One region of the Pseudomonas sp. FW305-3-2-15-C-LB1 genome, then DNA from elsewhere that is predicted to be linked to it. Evidence: predicted binding sites of a transcription regulator. Region 1 holds the regulator's gene; each other region holds the start of a gene.

Region 1 (5,404 bases):
GGTTTGGGCGCCTGGCAGTACCGAATTTGCACGTTTTGGCTTATCAGGAAATTCCTGACAACAAGCAAGTGACTATCGTCGCGACAGTAGGGCCCAACGGCTGAGGGTAGTGGGTTATGCAAGTGAAGCGTTTTTTCGCCGCCGATATGCGTCAGGCCATGAAACTGGTTCGTGATGAGCTGGGCGCCGACGCCGCGATTATCGGCAACCGTCGTATTGCCGGCGGTGTCGAGCTGACGGCTGCCCTGGATTACACCCCTTCGGCCCTGGCGCCGCGCGTGCCGAACATGGAGCTCGAAGACGAGCTGCGCAAGACCGCTTCGCGCATCGTCTCGGCCCAGGCTGAACTGAGCATGCGTGGCGACAGCGATGCCACCACCAATCGTCAGTTGTTCGCCGGCCTGCCGCTGACCGCCGCCGAGCCATTGGTTGAGCCGACCTTCAAAGAGCCGCCGCGTCCCGCTGCGCCAGCCCCGGCAGCGGCGGTTGACCAGCGCGTGTTCGATTCGATGCGCTTTGAACTCAACGGTTTGCGTGAACTGCTCGAAGTGCAGTTGGGCTCGCTGGCCTGGAACCAGTTGCAAGGCAGCAAACCGCAACAGGCCAACCTGTGGCGCCGCCTGCAACGCATCGGCCTGTCCGGCCCGTTGTCCCGCGACCTGCTGGCCCTGACCACCGAGATCGAAGAGCCTCGCCAGGCCTGGCGCATGTTGCTGGCCCATCTGGCGCGGATGATCGCCACCCCGGAAATCGAACCCCTGGAAGAGGGCGGTGTGATCGCCATGGTCGGCCCTGCCGGCATGGGCAAGACCACCACCCTGGCCAAGCTGGCCGCCCGTTACGTGCTCAAGTACGGCGCTCAGAATATCGCGCTGGTGAGCATGGACAGCTACCGTATTGGTGCCCAGGAGCAGCTCAAGACCCTGGGCCGCATTCTCAATGTGCCGGTGACCCATGTCGACCCGGGCCAGTCCCTGGCCAACGCCCTCGACCCGCTGCTGCGCAAGCGCGTGGTGCTGATCGATACCGCCGGCCTGCAAGCCAGCGACCCGGCCTTGCGCATGCAGTTGGAAAGCCTGGCCGGGCGTGGCATCAAGTCGAAAAATTACCTGGTGCTTGCAACCACCAGCCAGAAACAGGTTCTTACCGCTGCGTATCATAGTTACAAGCGCTGCGGCCTGGCCGGTTGCATCCTCACCAAGCTCGACGAAACCGCGAGCCTGGGCGAGGTGCTGAGCCTGGCCATCAGTCATGAATTGCCGGTCGCCTACCTGACCGACGGGCCGCGGATCCCGGATGATCTGCATCTGCCGCGCCGTCATCAGTTGGTCAGCCGTGCAGTCAGCGTGCAAATGCAAGACGAGCCTAGCGAGGAAGCGATGGCCGATATGTTCGCCGACCTCTACCACAACCCGGCGAAGCGGGTAGGTTGAGGACGGTATGAACACCGTGAAAAGTATCTACATCGATGGTCTGCAAGCGATTCACGCGGCCAAGCCATGTAGCCTGCGTCTAAGCAAGACAAGGTAAAGAAATAAAATGGGCAGCATGCATCCCGTACAGGTGATCGCGGTGACCGGCGGCAAAGGTGGCGTCGGAAAAACTAACGTGTCAGTGAATTTGTCCCTGGCCCTGGCAGAGCTTGGCCGTCGCGTCATGCTGCTGGATGCTGACCTGGGGTTGGCGAACGTCGACGTTCTGCTGGGGCTGACGCCCAAGCACACCCTTGCCGATGTGATCGAGGGCCGTTGTGAGCTGCGCGATGTGCTGCTGCAAGGTCCCGGTGGCATCCGCATCGTCCCGGCCGCCTCCGGCACCCAGAGCATGGTGCACCTGAGCCCGGCGCAGCATGCCGGCCTGATCCAGGCCTTCAGTGACATCGGCGACAACCTCGACGTGCTGGTGATCGACACCGCCGCCGGGATCGGCGAATCCGTGGTCAGCTTCGTGCGCGCCGCGCAGGAAGTGTTGCTGGTGGTCTGCGATGAACCCACCTCGATCACCGACGCCTACGCCCTGATCAAACTGCTTAACCGTGATTACGGCATGAACCGCTTCCGCGTCCTGGCCAACATGGCCCAGAGTCCGCAGGAAGGGCGCAACCTGTTCGCCAAGTTGACCAAGGTCACGGATCGTTTCCTCGATGTCGCCTTACAATACGTCGGCGCAGTTCCCTACGACGAGTGTGTGCGCAAGGCTGTGCAAAAGCAGCGTGCAGTCTACGAAGCATTCCCTCGTTCCAAGTGTGCACTGGCGTTCAAGGCTATTGCCCAGAAGGTCGATACCTGGCCGTTGCCCGCCAACCCCCGGGGGCATCTGGAGTTTTTCGTCGAGCGATTGGTGCATCAGACGAGCGCAGGACCCGTGCTATGACAGCGACCGGCTACAACGCTTACAAGAAGTCTGCCCGTGACAGCCAGGGCGAGTTGATCGAGCGCTACGCGCCCCTGGTCAAGCGCATTGCCTATCACCTGCTGGCACGCCTGCCCGCCAGCGTGCAGGTCGAAGACCTGATCCAGGCGGGCATGATCGGCCTGCTCGAAGTGTCGACCAAATACGACGCGAGCAAGGGGGCGAGTTTCGAGACGTATGCGGGCATCCGCATCCGTGGCGCGATGCTCGATGAAGTGCGCAAAGGTGACTGGGCGCCGCGTTCGGTACACCGCAACACACGCATGGTCAGTGACGCAATTCGCGCAATTGAAGCAAAAACCGGTCGCGACGCTAAAGATCACGAAGTTGCGGCCGAACTCCAATTGAGTCTCGACGATTACTACGGGATTTTGAACGATACCTTGGGCAGCCGCCTGTTCAGTTTCGACGACCTGTTGCAGGACGGCGAACATGAAGGGCTGCACGAGGACGGCGCGAGTGCTCATATGGAGCCATCGCGTGACCTGGAAGATGAGCGTTTCCAGGGAGCGTTGGCGGACGCGATTGCCAATTTGCCGGAGCGTGAGCGGCTGGTGTTGGCGCTGTACTACGACGAAGAGCTGAACCTCAAGGAAATCGGTGAGGTCCTGGGTGTCAGCGAATCGCGGGTCAGCCAGTTGCACAGCCAGTGCGCAGCCCGCTTGCGGGGGCGTTTGGGAGAGTGGCGAGCGCGCTGAACAGGCAGTGTGGGGACACTGCAGACGATACCGCGAGGGCAACCGGCCTTCGCGGGTTCGACCCGTGGTGCCCCCGGCAGTCCTTTTTGTGTAATGCCTGTTGATTGAAATGGCGCGTCCAGGTGCTGGGCGCGTTTAAGACTGCTTGGAGGTCGAATTGGACAAGAACATGAAAATCCTCATCGTTGATGACTTCTCAACGATGCGGCGGATCATAAAAAACCTGTTGCGTGACCTTGGGTTCACAAACACGGTCGAGGCGGATGACGGCATTACGGCCATTCCGATCCTCAACAGCGGGAGCATCGACTTTCTGGTAACAGACTGGAACATGCCGGGCATGACCGGTATCGACTTGCTGCGCCACGTGCGCGCTGACGAAAAGCTGCGCAGCCTGCCTGTGCTGATGGTCACCGCCGAAGCCAAGCGTGAGCAGATCATCGAAGCCGCCCAGGCCGGGGTCAACGGTTACGTGGTCAAGCCATTCACGGCATTGGCCTTGAAAGAGAAGATCGAAAAAATCTTCGAACGCATCCACGGCTAATGCCATCGCGGGGGAGCTATGGAGCATAAAGAAACGTCACAGGGAGACTTCGAGTCGACCCTGAAAAAGCATGCTCACCAGTTGGTCGACAGCCTTGAAAGAGGCCAGTTCGGCGACGCGGTGCAGTTAATCCATGAGCTCAACCAGACCCGTGACCGCGGCCTGTACCAGGAAGTGGGCAAGCTCACACGCGAGCTGCACAGTGCGATCGTCAATTTCCAGATTGACCCGCACATGCCCCAGGCCGAAGAAATCTCGCAAATCACCGATGCCACCGAACGCCTGTCCTATGTGGTCAGGCTGACTGAGGCGGCGGCCAACCGCACCATGGACCTGGTGGAAAACGCCACGCCCCTGGTCAACGGCATGGCCACTGAAGCCCAGGCCCTGAGCCACGACTGGGGCCGCTTCATGCGCCGGGAAGTGGGGGCCGAGGAGTTTCGCGAGTTGGCGCGTCGGGTCGACGGTTTCCTGTCACGCAGCGAGCAGGAAAACCGTACGGTTTCCAGCAACCTCAACGACATTCTGCTGGCCCAGGATTACCAGGACCTCACCGGTCAGGTGATCAAGCGTGTGACCCAGTTGGTCACCGAAGTGGAAAGCAACTTGCTCAAATTGGTGCTTATGGCAGGCCAGGTTGACCGTTTCGCTGGCATCGAACATGACCGCGAAGCGATCCTCTCGGAAAAAGATCCACAAAAACATCTCGCCAAGGGTGAAGGTCCGCAGATTCATGCCGATAAACGTGAAGACGTTGTATCGGGTCAAGATGATGTCGATGACCTGTTATCCAGTTTAGGCTTCTAAGGAGCACCCACATGAGCTTCGGCGCCGATGAAGAAATCCTTCAGGATTTCCTTGTAGAGGCCGGCGAAATTTTAGAGCAGTTGTCCGAGCAACTGGTCGAGCTGGAAAGCCGACCGGATGATGCGAACCTGCTCAATGCAATTTTTCGCGGTTTTCACACTGTAAAAGGGGGCGCCGGCTTCCTCCAGCTCCATGAGCTGGTGGAGTGCTGCCACATCGCCGAGAACGTGTTCGACATCCTGCGCAAGGGTGAGCGTCACGTTGATTCGGAGTTGATGGACGTGATTCTCGAAGCACTGGATGCGGTCAACGGCATGTTCAGCGAGGTGCGTGAGCGTGCCCCGATCACGGCGGCGACCCCGGAACTGCTGGCCGCCCTGGCGCGCTATGCGGAGCCTGCCGACACGTCGGCCGCACCGGTGGTTGAAGCCGCGCCGGAGCCTGTGGTTGAGGCCGAACCGGATGTGACCGACAGCGAATTCGAACAGCTGCTCAACTCCCTCAGTGCCGTCAAGGCCGAGGCGCAAGCACCGGCCGCGCCGGTCGCCGCACCGACCAGCGAAGACATCACTGACGCTGAGTTCGAATCGCTGCTCGACCAGTTGCATGGCAAAGGTCAGTTCGCGGCCGACGCCGTGGCACCCGCCGCTGCGGCTGCGGATGCACCGGCGGCCAGCGCCAGCACCGATATTACCGACGATGAATTCGAGGCATTGCTCGACCAACTGCATGGCAAGGGCACCTTCGCGGCCGACGCCTTGCCGGAAGTCGCCGCCACGGCTGCGGCACCGGCTGCTGCCAGTGCCGCTCCTGCGGGCGATGGGCTGATCTCCGATCACGAGTTCGAATCCCTGCTGGACGAATTGCACGGCAAGGGCAAGTTCAGTGAAGTGGCCCCGGCCGCTGCGGTTGCGACAGCTGCACCGGCCGCCGCCAAGGCCGC
Region 2 (5,404 bases), on a different contig from region 1:
CGTCCTCGGCAATGGCGAAATCGTAGACAGCTTCAAACTGTCTGAAGCCATCAAAGGCAAATACGGCCTGGTGTTCTTCTACCCGCTGGACTTCACCTTCGTCTGCCCGTCGGAGCTGATCGCTCTGGACCACCGCATGGACGATTTCAAGGCGCGCAACGTTGAAGTGGTAGCCGTTTCCATCGATTCCCATTTCACCCACAACGCCTGGCGCAACACCGCCATCAATGATGGCGGCATCGGCAAAGTGAAATACACCATGGCTGCCGATATGAAGCACGACATCGCCAAGGCCTACGACGTTGAGTCCGAAGGTGGCGTGGCCTTCCGTGGCGCGTTCCTGATCGACGACAAAGGCGTGGTTCGCTCCCAGATCATCAACGACCTGCCACTGGGTCGTAACATGGAAGAGCTGATCCGTCTGGTCGACGCCCTGCAATTCCACGAGGAGCACGGCGAAGTCTGCCCTGCCAACTGGAAAAAAGGCGACAAAGGCATGAACGCTTCGCCGGAAGGTGTTGCGGCTTACCTGACCGAGAACGCCGGCAAGCTGTAAGTCACGTTTGCGGCAAAAAAAACCGGCCTGAGAAGGCCGGTTTTTTTATGCGCGGGATTCCACTTCAGTCGTTGAAGTCTTCCCAGCCGCCCATCTGTTTCCAGCGGTTGACGATGCCGCAGAACAGCTCGGCCGTCTTCTCTGTGTCGTAGCGGGCCGAATGAGCCTCACGACCGTCAAAGTCGATGCCGGCTGCCTGGCAGGCTTTGGCCAGCACGGTCTGGCCATACGCCAGCCCGGCGAGAGTAGCGGTGTCAAAGCTGGAGAACGGGTGAAACGGGTTGCGCTTCATGTCCAACCGCGCCACGGCGGCATTCAGGAAGCCCAGGTCAAAGCTGCTGTTGTGGCCGACCAGGATCGCGCGTTTGCAGCCATTGGCCTTCAATGCCTTGCGCACGCCACGGAAGATATCGGTCAGTGCCGCTTCTTCACTTACTGCCATGCGCAATGGGTGATCGAGCTTGATACCGGTGAACTCCAAGGCAGCCGCTTCGATATTGGCGCCTTCGAACGGCTCGACGCGGAAGAAGTGGGTGTGTTCCGGGAACACAAAACCCTGTTCGTCCATGCCGATAGTCGTCGCGGCGATTTCCAGCAGCGCATCGGTGGCGCAGTTGAAACCACCGGTTTCTACGTCGATGACAACCGGCAGATAGCCGCGGAACCGCTCGGCCATCGGATGACGGGATCCGCCACCGCTGTGCTCGTGTTCGTCATCGTAATGGTCTTCACTCACTTGCTTTCCTCCAGCAGGCGCCAGCGCAGTGTTTCACCGGCGCGCAGCGGGATGACAGTCAGCTCGCCAAACGGCAGGCTGGCAGGGGCGGTCCAGTCTTCACGAACCAGGGTAATGCGATCGGTATTCGCCGGCAGGCCGTAGAAACGCGGGCCATTGAGGCTGGCGAACCCTTCGAGCTTGTCCAGCGCGTTGCGTTGTTCGAACGCTTCAGCGTACAGCTCGATGGCGGCATAGGCGGTGTAGCAGCCGGCACAACCGCACGCGGCTTCTTTGGCGTGCTGGGCGTGAGGCGCGGAGTCGGTGCCGAGGAAAAACTTCGGATTGCCGCTGGTCGCCGCATCCAGCAAGGCCACCTGGTGCGTGTTGCGCTTGAGGATCGGCAGGCAATAGAAGTGCGGCCGAATCCCGCCTACCAGCATGTGGTTGCGGTTGTACAGCAGGTGATGCGCGGTGATGGTCGCACCGACGTTGGCCGAGGCCTCGGTGACGAACTGCACTGCATCGGCAGTGGTGATGTGCTCGAACACGACCTTGAGGGTCGGGAACAGCTCCACCACGCGACGCATGTGTTCGTCGATGAAGATCTTCTCGCGATCGAACACGTCCACATCGCCACGGGTGACTTCACCGTGGATCAGCAGCGGCATGCCGACGTCGGCCATGGCTTCGATGGCCGGCAGGATCTTGTCGATACTGGTCACGCCGGAATCGGAGTTGGTGGTGGCGCCGGCCGGGTACAGTTTGGCGGCGTGCACAAACCCACTGGCCTTGGCCTCGCGAATTTCTTCGGGCTGGGTGCGGTCGGTAAGGTACAGCACCATCAGCGGTTCGAACCGGCTGCCGGCCGGCCGTGCAGCGAGGATACGCTGGCGGTAGGCATCGGCTTGCTCGGCGTTACGCACCGGAGGAACCAGGTTAGGCATGATGATGGCGCGGCCAAAGGTACGCGCCACATCGGCCACGGTGTGGGGTAACGCAGCACCATCGCGAAGATGAATATGCCAGTCGTCGGGACGCAGCAGGGTCAGGCGGTCGGACATTGGGGATTCCAGGCGGGTCAATCTGGGGGGAATGCTACCGGAAAAGACTCTATCAGGCACTCGCTATCAAGTTTTGCAGGATGCAACCGATAGCCTTTTGTATGCCTTATCGATGTATGACGCTTTGAAGTGTTGTAGAAACCAGTGGAGCCTCCCGTGCGCCAGCATTATCTAGCCCTGCTCAGTGTGTTCGCCAGCCTGCCCGCGATGGCCCTCACGTTCCAGACACGTCTGGAGAACATTGAGTGGAAGGTAGAGGGCGACCAGTTCGAGTGCCGTCTGACCCAGCCGATCACAGACTTCGGTTCGGGTGAGTTCGTGCGCCGGGCGGGTGAGCAGGCAACATTTCGTCTGAAAGCCTATAACGGTTCGCTGGGCACAGGCTCGGCCACCTTGTTGGCCGCCGCCGCCCCTTGGCAGCCAGGCCGAGGCGATATCAACCTCGGCGCCGTGCGTGCCGGTAGTGGCGATGTGTTGTTCAATAGCTCGCAGGCCCAGGCCGGTCGCCTGTTCACCGGACTGCTGGAAGGGCGCAGCCCGACGGTCCGCCACTACGGCCGTGAAGGCGGCTACTCCGAAATCCGCTTGTTGCCGGTGAAATTCAATAAGGCTTATAACGACTACCAGCTGTGCACCGCCAAGCTGTTGCCGATGAATTACGATCAGGTCAAACAGACCGAAGTCGGATTCCCGGGTGGCGGTATCGAGTTGGACGCAGCCGCCAAGAAGAAACTCGACGTGATTCTTGCATTCATGAAAGCCGACCCGACGGTCAACCATATCGAGTTGAATGGCCATTCGGACAACAGCGGCAACCGCCTGACCAATCGCGACGTCTCTCGCCGCCGTGGCTTGGCGGTGATGGACTACTTCAAGGCCAACGGTATCCAGGAGTCGCAGATCACCCTGCGCTTCCATGGCGAAAGCTACCCCCTTGCGCCCAACACCAATGCGGCCAACCGGGCACGCAATCGTCGTGTGAATATCCAGCTTGAACGCGTGGCAGCCCCCGAGAAGCCGGCGCCCCAAGCCACTGGCGCAAGTAATCCTGCACACACGTCTTAAGGTGCGACCATCGGTCGCCCGTTCGACATAATCTGTCGCTTTATCTTCATTTGCTGTCGCGCCCCTGTAAATCCACGGTTTTGGTCGGTAGAATCGACGCCTTTCCGTACAACCCCGTGGAGTGATGGCATGGCCGACGTAAACAAGGTCGTTCTCGCGTATTCCGGCGGCCTGGACACTTCGGTGATCCTAAAGTGGCTGCAGGATACTTATAACTGTGAAGTGGTGACCTTCACCGCTGACCTGGGTCAGGGCGAAGAGGTCGAACCTGCACGTGCCAAGGCGCAAGCCATGGGCGTGAAAGAGATCTACATTGACGACCTGCGCGAAGAGTTCGTCCGCGATTTCGTCTTCCCGATGTTTCGCGCCAACACCGTCTACGAAGGCGAGTACCTGCTGGGTACTTCCATCGCACGTCCGCTGATTGCCAAGCGCCTGATCGAAATCGCCAACGAAACCGGTGCCGACGCCATTTCCCATGGTGCTACCGGCAAGGGCAACGACCAGGTGCGTTTCGAGCTGGGCGCCTATGCACTCAAGCCAGGCGTGAAAGTGATCGCCCCTTGGCGTGAATGGGACCTGCTGTCCCGTGAAAAACTGATGGATTACGCTGAAAAGCACGCGATCCCGATCGAGCGTCACGGCAAGAAGAAGTCCCCGTACTCGATGGATGCCAACCTGCTGCACATCTCCTATGAAGGCGGCGTGCTGGAAGACACCTGGACCGAGCACGAAGAAGACATGTGGAAATGGACCGTCTCCCCGGAGAACGCTCCAGACAAGCCGCAATACCTGGAACTGACCTACCGCAATGGCGACATCGTCGCGCTGGACGGCGTCGAAATGACCCCGGCCACTGTGCTGGCGACCTTGAACCGTATCGGTGGCGAACACGGTATCGGCCGTCTCGACATCGTCGAGAACCGCTACGTGGGCATGAAGTCCCGTGGTTGCTACGAAACCCCAGGCGGCACCATCATGCTGCGCGCCCACCGGGCCATCGAATCCATCACCCTGGACCGCGAAGTGGCTCACCTCAAAGACGAGCTGATGCCCAAGTACGCCAGCCTGATCTACACCGGCTACTGGTGGAGCCCTGAGCGTCTGATGCTGCAACAGATGATCGATGCTTCCCAGGTGCATGTGAACGGCGTTGTGCGCCTGAAGCTGTACAAGGGCAACGTGATCGTCACCGGTCGCAAGTCTGATGAGTCGTTGTTCGACGCCAACATCGCTACCTTCGAAGAAGATGGCGGCGCCTACAATCAGGCGGACGCAGCAGGCTTTATCAAGTTGAACGCACTGCGCATGCGCATTGCGGCCAACAAAGGTCGCTCGTTGTTCTAAGTCTCAGCCGGTTTTAAGAATGGCCCCTTATTCAGGGGCCATTTTTTTTGTCTATGGATTTTGTGTGGAATTGCGATGTTTATAGCTGGTTAAACATTTGTTGATGTTTTTCAGTCGACGCATTTTCAAATGCACCTTCGAGGGTGCTGTTGTTGAAAGTTTGTAGGGCGAATGATTTTTTTACACCTGACTAGGAACTGGTCTTACAGAAGATTCACTCATGAAAGTGAGGCAAACGTATAAAGCACGGAATACGCTGTAGGAATTAAGGGTGTAAGAGAATATGTTAAATGGAACTAAAACAGTCGGACATTTCTTGTCGGGATTCTTGAGTGGAGTGCAGAGGGAAGGGGCATTTCCTGAGAGTTGTGTGCGGCACGTTTACCCACCCCCTGATACTCCATGGATATTTCACTCAAAATATGTAAGTCCCCGGAAAGGTCTGAAAGGATCTATAAAACTGGATACATCTGAGTTGGCGTTTTTTTGTAGGGCGATTCCTTTATCGCTGTGGGGTGGGTCTCTGCTTGCTGTTGCTCGGGGGGGAACGCTATGCCAACCAGGAAACGACTAGGCTATTGTGCTTGCTCTAAATAATTCGAACAGCGAAATTGGACTTTCTCATGAATAAAGTGCTGATCGTGGATGATCATCCCG
Region 3 (5,404 bases), 350 kb from region 1:
CGTGGTGTTCAGCGGCTATATGATCGCGTCCTACCTGGGGCTGGTGCTCGGCCAGTTGATCCTGGTCATGCACCCTCAGCTCGGCCTCGAATTGCTGATGCTGGTCGCGCTGTGCTTTGCGCTGTGCCTGGTGCCGGTGGCCATGACTCGCCGTATTCACCCGGCGCCCCTGCATCCGGCGCCGATGGAGCCACGCTTCTTCATAAAGCGCGTGCCGCAGTCGTTGAGTACCGTGCTGGGCGCAGGGGTGATCGTGGGCTCGTTCTACGGCCTGGCGCCGCTTTATGCCTCCCAGCAAGGCCTTACTACCGAGCAGGTGGGTCTGTTCATGGGTAGCTGTATTTTTGCCGGCCTGTTGGTGCAGTGGCCGTTGGGCTGGTTGTCGGACCGCTATGATCGCGCGCTGCTGATTCGTTGCTTTGCCCTGTGCCTGGCGGTGGCGGCGCTACCGCTGGCGATACTGACCAAAGTGCCACTTGAAGTGCTGTTCGTGGCGGGCTTCTTGTGTTCCCTGGTGCAGTTCTGTTTGTACCCGCTGGCGGTGGCGTTCTCCAACGATCATGTGGAAGGCGACCGTCGTGTCTCGCTTACCGCCATGCTGCTGGTGACCTACGGTGTCGGCGCGAGCATCGGGCCGTTGCTGGCCGGTGTGGTGATGAAGATGTTTGGCAGTCACATGCTGTATGCGTTTTTCAGCCTGTGTGCGCTGATCCTGGTGTGGCGGATTCGGCCGAAAGCCGTGACTAACCTGCATCAGGTGGATGACGCGCCGTTGCATCACGTGGCGATGCCCGACAGCATGTCCAGCTCGCCGTTGGTCGCCTGCCTCGATCCGCGGGTGGACGAGGCGGTGGTGCAGGAGCAAATGCAAACCGCCACGCCGGAACCCGAGCCGGAAACGGTCACGCCGGTCGACGAGCCGCTTTTTGAGGGGCCGCCTGAGCCACCGGGCCCGGACGAGCATCCTCACGACTTGAGCAGGGCGCGCCCCTGAATGCAAAAAAAACGGGCAGATCCCATCAGGGGCTGCCCGTTTTTTTGCTGCGATCTTTGAGTTTAAAAATCGTCGTCTTTGTCGAAACGCCGTGCTTCGCGTTGCAGTTGGTACACAAAGCGCTCGACCTGGCGCTGCACCAAACCACTCATATTGTGGAAGCGCACGCCGGCAAACGTGGTGTTGATCTTTTCTTCGAAATGCAGGTAACGCAGTTCGACCGAAGTGGTCATGCTGCCAAAGGGCAGGGCGGCGATAAAGCGGTCGTAGACCTGGCCCAGTTGCAGGCGCTCGGAGATGTCTCCTTCGAAGCGCAATTTGCAACCTGTGGCGGAAATATCCAGCAGCTTGCCGCTGACCGGGGCCTTGAGCTTCTCGCCACCCAGCTCGATGTTCACCAGTTGCGCCAGTTTCAAGGCTGCGCGAAAGGCATTGCGACGCTGGTGATAGACCACTTCGCTGGGCAGGCTACCGGTGTAGATGCGGTGGCCGTCCTTTTCGCTGATGTTCAGGTTGCCATTGCTTTCCCAGGCGACACGCACGCCGTCGTGGAAACCTTCGATACGGAAGGGTTCGCCGTTTTCGAGGTGGCGTTCGCCATCGCGAGGAATCATTTCATCCAGGGCCAACGTGCCGCTGTCCCGATTGACGTCTACCAAGTAGCTCTGAAAGCGCTGGCTGCGTTCATGGAAGGTGATGATCAGCGGGTCATGGCTTTCTTGCAGCATGCGCAAGGTACTGGCGATTTCCAGAGGCGTGGTGAGGACCTTGGGTGGCTGCGGGGCATCTTCCGCATTAAGGGCGTTGAACACGGTTCTTCCATCTCCAGACAAAATACGACTACACGCAAGAGCAGGCATTCTGCCAGTATGTGGCGCGCCTTGGATAGGCCGCGCTGTAAACCGGCGTCAGGCTTGGCTGCGGGTGCTTGGCTTGACCAGGCGCGAGGTGGAACCCTGAGCGTTGTAAAGCGCTGGAGGCTCTCCGCCGTGAAGTATACGCAACTGGTTGGCGGTCGTGGCTTGCTGAAGCTGGATCGACTGACCGTTGAGCTGGTTGGCTTCCTGGCACTGGGTGAGCAATTGGTTGAGTGCTTTGCTCTGGGCCAGTAGTTGATCGCCGACCGAGGAGTGGCTGGCCAGCTGCGCGAGCCCATCATGGTCGGCCGGCAGGCCCAGGCTGACGAGGATCTCGCTGCGTTTTTTGCCGTGCTGTTCCAGCAGGACAATCAGCGATTGCTTGCGCGCCAGAATTTCTTCCAGCAAGGGCATGTCCCGGCCGTAAAGGGCCAGGGATTCTTCCCTGAGCAGCTCGAGCAGCAATTGCGTCGGTGCTAGATCATCAATGATCAGTTGAAGCAGGGTTTCGTCGTGATGCATGGCTGGCCTTGGGGTTTAAGCGTCCAAAAGCCCGGCGCAGGCCTTTGCCTAGCGCTCGGCTTCGAAATTAAGCAGCTTGCTGGCTACACGGTTGCTGTCGACTTTATAGCTGCCATCGGCGATTGCCTGTTTCAATTCGGCCACACGGGCTTTATTGACCACCGGTTGATCGCGCAGCGAGTCAGTGACCTTCTGCAACTGTTGAGCCTCATTGCTCAGGTGTACGGATTCCCCGCTCTGGCTGGCGCTGGCCTGTTCTGCCTTGACGGGCACTGGCTGGGCCTTGGCTTCTACGCTGTCCTTGGTGCCGGCAGTGCGCGTAGGGGCCGACGTCGTCGGGGTGTTATTCAAACGGCTGAAATCGATGACCATGATCAAAAAACCTCTGGGTATTTGGACGCTTGCCATGTTTTCGGCCATATCTGGACAAACTTTAGGCTCGAATGACAATAAACTGCACAGGCCGGCATCCAACCGACAGTGTAGGAAAAGCTGGCGTCTGATACCAGTGGTCTATAAAGCCACCTCCACTTGGCCGGGGGCCGTGACCCGCGCCTTGATCACCCGGTTGGAGTTGAGATTCTTCACGCGGATCTGTTCGCTCATGCCGCCGTTGGACAAGGCCTCCCCCGGCATTTTGACCTGCAGCGCGCCACTGCTGGCGGAAATCACTACCTGGTCGCCTTTGCGAATCACCTCGGCCTGCTCCAGATGCACCAGGGTGATGACCTGATCGGTGACCACTGGTCGGGTCAGTTTCTGCCCGACGGCCTGGTCGAGGGAGGTCAGGTAGCCCTGGCTGATCATGCTGATATCGCGCTCGCGCAACACCACGTCCTCGAAACCGATAATGCCCGTGCGTTTAAGTGGACGGGCAACCACCACCACATCGCGGAATAATTTGACCTGAGCGGGCACGAACACCGTCCAGGGCGAGGCGCCGTCGCAACGCACCTTGACCGTTACACGTCCGATGGGCTGGGCGGGGCTTTCCAGGGTGGCTGTCAATTCCTTGTCGCACATTGGCATGCGCAGGCGCGGGTCCAACTGGTTGACCTGGATTTCGTAACGCCCCGGCGTCTGTGTGGTCGCCAGATAATCTTCTACAGTGAACTCAAGAAAGCCCTGGGTGACGCCGATAAGTAGATCAGGCAAGGTGACGTTATCTGCGCGGGCCGTGGCGCCCAGGCCCAAGGCAAGCAGTGCCAGCGGCGCGCAGAGCAGTCTGCAATACCGTGTCAGGTGGAGGCGTCGGGAAACTGTCGTTTTAATATCCATGACCAATAAATAGCAAAGCTCGTGCCGTTTAGTGTTGGGTGCGCGTCACTGCCCTTATAGGTATGGCCGAAGGTTTTAGCGTGGGAGTCAAGGCATGGCAGGAGTAATGGATTCAGTAAACCAGCGCACACAGCTGGTGGGGCAGAATCGCCTGGAGTTGTTGCTTTTTCGCCTGGATGGCAAGCAGTTGTATGGCATCAACGTGTTCAAGGTGCGGGAAGTGCTGCAATGCCCCAAGCTGACGATCATGCCCAAGTCCAGCCCGGTGGTGTGTGGCGTTGCCAACATACGTGGCGCGACGATCCCGATTCTTGATCTGGCCCTGGCCACCGGTTCCGCCGGGTTGCAGGACCGCGAAAACCCGTTCGTGATCATTACCGAGTACAACACCAAGACCCAGGGTTTCCTGGTGCGCTCGGTGGAGCGCATCGTCAACATGAACTGGGAAGAGATCCATCCGCCACCCAAGGGCACCGGTCGCGATCACTACCTAACGGCGGTGACGCGGGTCGACAACCAGCTGGTGGAAATCATCGACGTCGAGAAAATCCTCGCCGAAGTGGCGCCTACCTCTGAGTCGATCTCCGTGGGTGTGGTGGACGCCGAAACCGCGCACAAGGCAGTCTCACTGCGCGTGCTCACGGTGGACGACTCGTCCGTGGCGCGCAAGCAGGTGACCCGTTGCCTGCAAACCGTCGGGGTTGAAGTGGTCGCCCTCAATGATGGTCGCCAGGCGTTGGACTACCTGCGCAAGCTGGTGGACGACGGCAAGAAGCCGGAGGAAGAATTCTTGATGATGATCTCCGACATCGAGATGCCGGAAATGGACGGCTATACCCTCACGGCCGAGATCCGCAACGATCCACGCATGCAAAAATTGCATATCATCCTGCATACTTCGTTGTCGGGTGTATTCAACCAGGCGATGGTCAAGAAGGTCGGTGCCGATGACTTTTTGGCCAAATTCCGTCCTGATGACCTGGCATCCCGGGTTGTCGACCGGATCAAGGCAGCAGATCACAGCTAAGGTGTTTCCCTTGGCGGTCATACGATTTTAGAGGCGGTATCAGTGTCTACAGGTAATTTGGATTTTGAACAGTTCCGGGTCTTCCTGGAAAAAGCCTGTGGCATATTGCTCGGTGAAAACAAGCAGTACCTGGTATCCAGCCGTCTCAACAAACTGATGGAGCAGCAGGGTATCAAGTCGTTGGGTGAGCTGGTCCAGCGCATCCAGGGCCAGCCGCGCAGCGGGCTCAAGGAGATGGTGGTCGATGCCATGACCACCAACGAAACCCTGTGGTTTCGCGATACCTACCCGTTTGAAGTGCTCAAGAGCAAAGTGCTGCCGGAGGCCATCAAGGCCAGCCCGGGCCAGCGCCTGCGCATCTGGTCGGCCGCCTGTTCCTCGGGGCAGGAGCCGTACTCTATTTCGATGTCCATCGATGAGTTCGAGCGGACCAACATGGGCCAGTTGAAGGCCGGGGCGCAAATCGTGGCCACCGACCTGTCCGGCACAATGCTCACCAACTGCAAGACCGGCGAGTACGACAGCCTGGCCCTGGGGCGTGGTTTGTCCCAGGAACGCCTGCAGCGTTACTTCGACCCGAAAGGGGCGGGACGCTGGGCGGTCAAGGCGCCGATCAAGAACCGTGTGGAGTTCCGCTCCTTCAACCTGCTCGACAGCTATGCCAGCCTGGGCAAGTTCGACATGGTGTTCTGCCGCAACGTGCTGATCTACTTCTCGGCCGAAGTG
Region 4 (5,404 bases), on a different contig from region 1:
ATCCGAGGTCTTCGAGAATCTGCGGCATGTCACGGCGGATACGCAGGTTGCGTGCCTTGTCCATGCCGGCGGTCCATTCGAAGTTGACCGCGCCGGGGATATGCCCGCCTTTGGCAGCGAGGACCTTCTCGCCGGAGTATTCCAGCGGCCCGCGAGCATCCCAGATGCCCAGGTCGGCAGCACCCAGCCGGCTTTGCAGGTATTCACGCGTGGCGGTGGGGCCTTCGTGCAGCGTGAGGCTGACCGGGCCACCGACAGGCGCGGGCACGTCGGTGGATACCGGGTGGTGTTCTTCCAGCCAGGCCAGCAGGCCGCCATCCAGGTAGTGGTATTTCTGGTGGCCGATCACGTCGAGCATCCAGATAAAGCGCCCGGCCCAGCCGCCGCCTTCGTCGTCATAGACCACGTAGGTTGCATCCGGGGTGTGGCCCAGTTCGCCGAACAGTTTTTCCAGGTCCGCCTTGCTGGGCAGCAGGCCGGGCGCCGGCGGCTGGCCCAGTTGGGTGCGCTTGGGGTCAACGAAATGCGCGCCGGGGATATGCCCTTCGGCGTAGCGGGCAGCGCTGGTGAGGTCCACCAGAATCAGGTGTTCGGCACCGAGGCGACCAATCAGGTCGCTGGATTCGATCACCAGCGGCAAGCCAGAGAAGTCAGGCATGTGAGGTCTCCTGGGCACAAATGTTGGCGATAAAAGAGGGCGATTGTAGCGCAAGCATCAGGCGCTGCGGTTGGTAAAGCAGTGCAGGGCTTTTTCGATGCATTGGGCGGTTTTGCCGAAGGCCTGCACGGTGGTTTCCGAGAACGGCCCCCCACCCTGGTCGGCCACCATCAGCATCACCACCTTGCCATTGCAGCTCAGGGAGCGCAGCAGCAGGTGTTCGCCGGTGAACAGACGGCGCAGGATCGGCGGCAGCAAGGCTGAGAACTGGGCATGGTTTTCGGGGTTGAGGCGCACCTGGGCGGACTTTTCCAGCAGGCGTTGCAGCAAGGTGCTGTTGACCACGTCCAGGCTCAGGTTGGCGGCGTCCTTGGGCAGGCCATCGACCTGGTGCACGCGCAAGGTGCTCATGGCGCGATCGGCCATCAACAGCATGACCCGTTGCATGCCGCTGGCGACCAAGGCCTCCTTGGCGCAGGTGGTCAGGTGCATCGCGTTGGCAAAGCGGCTCGGTTCCACCAACAGTTCAGTGCAGCGCTTGCGCCACACGGCCAGGGCCTCGGCGGTGGGCGGTGGCGCCGGCAGCAGGCCGCGATGGATCTTCGCCACGTGCCACGGCCAGATCAGCGATAGCGCCGGGTGCCAGAGGTCGGGCATCAGGGTGGTACGGGCACTGGTGACGGCTTGTTGGTGGACCAGTTGCTGCACCTCACCCAACGGTTGTTGCAGGTACAGCGCTGTGAGCAACTGCCAGCGTTCGGTGTGCGGGCAGGTCCAGGATTCCTGGGCCGACATCGCCAGGCCGTTGGCCAGCAACACGGTATTGGCCGGCTGGTTCAGCCAGCGCCGCAGATTGGGTTCAGCGTCGAGCAATTGCTGATGGCGCAGCGGGTCGTCTTCACGAGCGATATGCAGGGCCTTGACCAGCAGGCGCTGCTCGCTCATCAGCAACTTATAGCCCTGGGACACCCAGATCGGCAGGTGCCAGGCTTCGGTCATGCCGACGCAAAGGTCCAGCAGGCGTACGCCGAACAATTCCTGCTCGACCGTGCGGGCTGATTGGCCCTTGTGGATAACCCGCAGCTCCCACTCCTCCAGAAGCTTGGGGTAGGCCACCGCCATCGGCCACAGTGGCGACAGGAACAACAGGCTGCCCCAGTGGATGTCTTGCCACAGCCGCGCCAGGCGACTGCCGAACAAACCGTTGGCCTGCTGCGACGCGTGCTGGCTGACCAGCAACAGTTGGCGCAACGCCACGGGGATCTCGTTGGCCGGCACCGAGGGCAGGCGTGCCAGCAGTTCTTCGGCGCGCTTGAGGCCCAGGCGGTTGAGCGCCACTTCCAGGTTTTCCGCCGGTTCCGCCAGGCTGCCATGGGTGTGGCTGTTGGCCTCGCGCATCACGCTGAGCACCAGGGCCGGGCTGCTTTGCATCAGTTCGGCAATATCCCGCAATGAACTGCGGTTATCGCGGATGCCTTTGCACACACGGTCGTGACTGGCCTGGGGAACGGGCAGCAGCACTTCGTCCAGGCGCTTGATCCAAGCGGCGAGAGAGTTGGGTTTTGCAGTTGGGACTGTCGTTTCATTAGCCATGATTGGGGCGCGATCATCACTTGCGGTCTACACGCCCGGAGCGGGCCGAACTGGCTTTTCGCCTTAACGGGCTATAGTCTGGCGCAGTTTTGCCGATAAGTAGAACAAGAGTTTTCTGCTACACCCAATATGTCCATGAACCCGACGGCGCAAGTACTCATCTCCTATGGCTAAAATTATCGGCATCATCGTCGTCTTCGCAAGCGTGCTCGGCGGGTACGTCCTGTCCCACGGTAAAATCGCTGCGCTGATCCAGCCTTTCGAGGTGATGATCATCGGCGGTGCGGCGCTGGGTGCATTCCTGCAGGCCAACCCCGGCTACATGACCATGCACGTGATCAAGAAGTCGCTGGGCATGTTCGGTTCACGCTTTACCCATACCTTCTACCTGGAGGTGTTGGGCCTGGTCTACGAGATCCTCAACAAGAGCCGTCGCGAAGGCATGATGGCCATCGAGGCCGATATCGAAGACGCTGCCGCCAGCCCGATTTTCGCCAAGTACCCGGCCGTGCTCAAGGACGAGCGCATGACCGCCTACATCTGTGACTACCTGCGCATCATGTCCTCCGGCAACATGGCCCCCCATGAGCTGGAAGGCCTGTTCGACATGGAGTTGTTCAGCCTTAAAGAAGAGCTGGAGCACCCCTCCCACGCTGTGACCGGCATCGCCGATGGTATGCCGGGTTTCGGTATCGTCGCGGCGGTACTCGGTATCGTGGTGACCATGGCGTCCCTGGGTGAGGGCGACCAGGCCGCTATCGGCATGCACGTGGGTGCAGCGCTGGTCGGTACCTTCTTCGGTATTCTGGCGGCCTATGGCTTCTTCGGCCCGCTGGCGACTTCCCTGGCCCATGACGCCAAGGAAGAAGTGAACCTGTACGAATCGATCAAGGCCAGCCTGGTTGCTTCCGCTTCCGGCATGCCGCCGTCGCTGGCGGTGGAGTTCGGTCGTAAAGTGCTGTACCCCAAGCATCGCCCAAGCTTCGCCGAGCTGGAACAAGCGGTTCGCGGTCGCTAAGCCATGGAGAACAACCAGCCGATAATCATCAAGCGCGTCAAGCGCTTCGCTGCGGGGCACCATGGTGGCGCCTGGAAAATCGCCTTCGCCGACTTTGCGACGGCGATGATGGCGTTCTTCCTGGTGCTGTGGCTGATGTCCACCGCCACGCCCGAACAGAAGATCGCCATTGCCGGTTACTTCAAGGACCCGATTGGCTTTTCGGAAAGCGGCACGCCCTTTGTGATCGACCTGGGCGGTTCGCCGCAGTTGGCGCCTGAGCGCACCATCAACCCCGAAGTCAAGACTGAAGCGCCTCAGGAAAAAATCCCGATCGAGCGCGATACTGTCGAGTCGATGGCCGAACAGGTCGAGCAGGAGCGCCTTGAGCTGTTGCTGCAGGAGCTGCAGAACAAGGTCGAGGAAAACCCGCAACTGCTGAAGTTCAAGGACCAGATCTCCTTCGAAATCACGCCTGAAGGCCTGCGCATCCAGATCACCGACGCCGCCAACCGGCCTATGTTCGACTCCGGCAGCGCGCGTTTGAAGCCGTACTTCGAAGACATCCTGCTGGCCATGGCCGATACCATCAAAGCGGTACCCAACAAGATCAGCATCAGCGGCCACACCGACGCCAAGCCTTACGCGGGCCAGGGGGATTTCGGCAACTGGGAACTCTCGGCCAACCGCGCCAACGCCGCACGCCGTGCGCTGGTGGCCGGCAGCTATCCGGATGCGCAGGTGGCGCGGGTGGTGGGTTTTGCTTCGTCGCAGCTGTTTGATCATCAAGACCCGTTCAACCCGGTCAACCGCCGGATCGACATCGTGGTGCTGACCAAAAAGGCCCAGCGTGCGATTGAAGGTGACCAGCCGCCAGCGCCGCAACCTACTCCGGGGGCCGGCGCACCGGGTGAAGTACCGGCCGACCCGAACGCCATTCCGCCAGGGCAGGAGCCGTTGCCGGCGCATGAGTTGCGCCAGAAGCTGAACCTGTTTGATGACGGTGGGGTGAAGGATCCTACGGTGCCCAAGACGGGTTCTTAAGCTGCCGAAGCTGCTTCACTCATGAAAACGCCCCGATACTGATCGGGGCGTTTTCTTTTGCAGTCATAGCGGGAGGTAGGCTTTGACGCCTTTGATCACGCCTCGCATGTCATCGGTGCACAGGCGCGGTACGAAGTACTCCCGCCCTGTGGCTCGCGTCTTTCTATGGAGCTTGCTTCGCCCCTTCTGCGCCGCTGGATCAACCCCGAAGAGGATCCAGACTCCTGCCAGCTTGCGCTGGTGACGGAGCAATTATGCGCATCAGGAATTCCGAATTCAGGCTGGCTCGTGTCGGTGGGCCGTCCAGTTGTCCTGAATTCTTGATGTCAGACCCCGTTAAATCAATGGACGAGGCCATGCTGTGCCGTGCTTTATGTGTATCAAGGCATGGCGGTTTTAGTAACTGCTCTCCGGCAAGCTCGCAATAATCGACCGATAGCTGTTCATCCGCTGCTGCTGCACGCGCCCATCCTCCAGCGCCTTGAGCAACGCACAGCCCGGTTCGCGGTCGTGTTTGCAGTCGCGGAAGCGGCAGGTGCCGATCAGGTCGTTGAACTCGATGAAGCCCGCTTCCACATCACTGCGGCTGACGTGGCCGAGGCCGAATTCGCGGATGCCGGGGGAGTCGATCAGTTCGCCACCGCCGGGGAAGTGGAATAACCGCGCGGTGGTGGTGGTGTGGGTGCCCTGGCCGGACAGTTCCGACAGCGGACCTACGCGGGTGTCGACTTCCGGCAGCAGGCTGTTGACCAGCGAGGACTTACCCACGCCGGACTGGCCCACAAACACGCTGATGCGCCCGTCCAGCTGCTGTTGCAGCTGTTCCATGCCATTACCGTGATGCGCCGAAACCTCCAGCACCGGGTAACCCAGGGTGCGATAGACCGCCAGCAGGGCGTTGAGTGCCGGGGCATTCTGCTCGTCGATCAGGTCGAATTTGTTCAGCAGCAACAGCGGGCGGATGCCGGCGTGTTCGGCCGCCACCAGGTAGCGGTCGATCAGGTTGGCATGGGGCTCGGGCAGCGGCGCGAACACGATCACGATCATGTCGACGTTGGCCGCCACCGGCTTGAGCTGGCCGCGGCTATCGGGGCGGCGCAGTTCGGTGGTGC

What was found. Region 1 encodes FliA, which starts transcription of late flagellar genes. Its sites were predicted from a motif close to CTAAAGTTTNNNNNNNNNNNGCCGNTAA; they were not measured.
Region 2: the regulator FliA is predicted to act here: its motif matches at 2,401-2,428, upstream of AC3WP7_RS02510 (flagellar protein MotY).
Region 3: the regulator FliA is predicted to act here: its motif matches at 2,783-2,810, upstream of flgM (flagellar biosynthesis anti-sigma factor FlgM).
Region 4: the regulator FliA is predicted to act here: its motif matches at 2,323-2,350, upstream of motA (flagellar motor stator protein MotA).

What each region holds. Positions count from the first base shown of each region.
Region 1 covers NZ_JBYSZX010000002.1:266,367-271,770, reverse strand. Annotated here, with positions in the region: gene flhA (flagellar biosynthesis protein FlhA) at 1-104, shown strand, start outside; gene flhF (flagellar biosynthesis GTPase FlhF) at 117-1,433, shown strand; gene fleN (flagellar synthesis regulator FleN) at 1,540-2,373, shown strand; gene fliA (RNA polymerase sigma factor FliA) at 2,370-3,110, shown strand; gene AC3WP7_RS05025 (chemotaxis response regulator CheY) at 3,280-3,654, shown strand; gene AC3WP7_RS05020 (protein phosphatase CheZ) at 3,673-4,461, shown strand; gene AC3WP7_RS05015 (chemotaxis protein CheA) at 4,473-5,404, shown strand, end outside.
Region 2 covers NZ_JBYSZX010000001.1:548,592-553,995, forward strand. Annotated here, with positions in the region: gene AC3WP7_RS02495 (peroxiredoxin) at 1-556, shown strand, start outside; gene rnt (ribonuclease T) at 621-1,292, opposite strand; gene pyrC (dihydroorotase) at 1,289-2,335, opposite strand; gene AC3WP7_RS02510 (flagellar protein MotY) at 2,492-3,400, shown strand; gene AC3WP7_RS02515 (argininosuccinate synthase) at 3,530-4,747, shown strand; gene AC3WP7_RS02520 (response regulator transcription factor) at 5,371-5,404, shown strand, end outside.
Region 3 covers NZ_JBYSZX010000002.1:616,357-621,760, reverse strand. Annotated here, with positions in the region: gene AC3WP7_RS06685 (MFS transporter) at 1-994, shown strand, start outside; gene AC3WP7_RS06680 (flagellar brake protein) at 1,057-1,806, opposite strand; gene AC3WP7_RS06675 (flagella synthesis protein FlgN) at 1,903-2,373, opposite strand; gene flgM (flagellar biosynthesis anti-sigma factor FlgM) at 2,422-2,745, opposite strand; gene flgA (flagellar basal body P-ring formation chaperone FlgA) at 2,887-3,651, opposite strand; gene AC3WP7_RS06660 (chemotaxis protein CheV) at 3,746-4,678, shown strand; gene cheR (protein-glutamate O-methyltransferase CheR) at 4,721-5,404, shown strand, end outside.
Region 4 covers NZ_JBYSZX010000003.1:500,412-505,815, forward strand. Annotated here, with positions in the region: gene AC3WP7_RS09020 (rhodanese-like domain-containing protein) at 1-658, opposite strand, end outside; gene AC3WP7_RS09025 (HDOD domain-containing protein) at 716-2,251, opposite strand; gene motA (flagellar motor stator protein MotA) at 2,418-3,269, shown strand; gene motB (flagellar motor protein MotB) at 3,273-4,292, shown strand; gene rsgA (small ribosomal subunit biogenesis GTPase RsgA) at 4,689-5,404, opposite strand, start outside.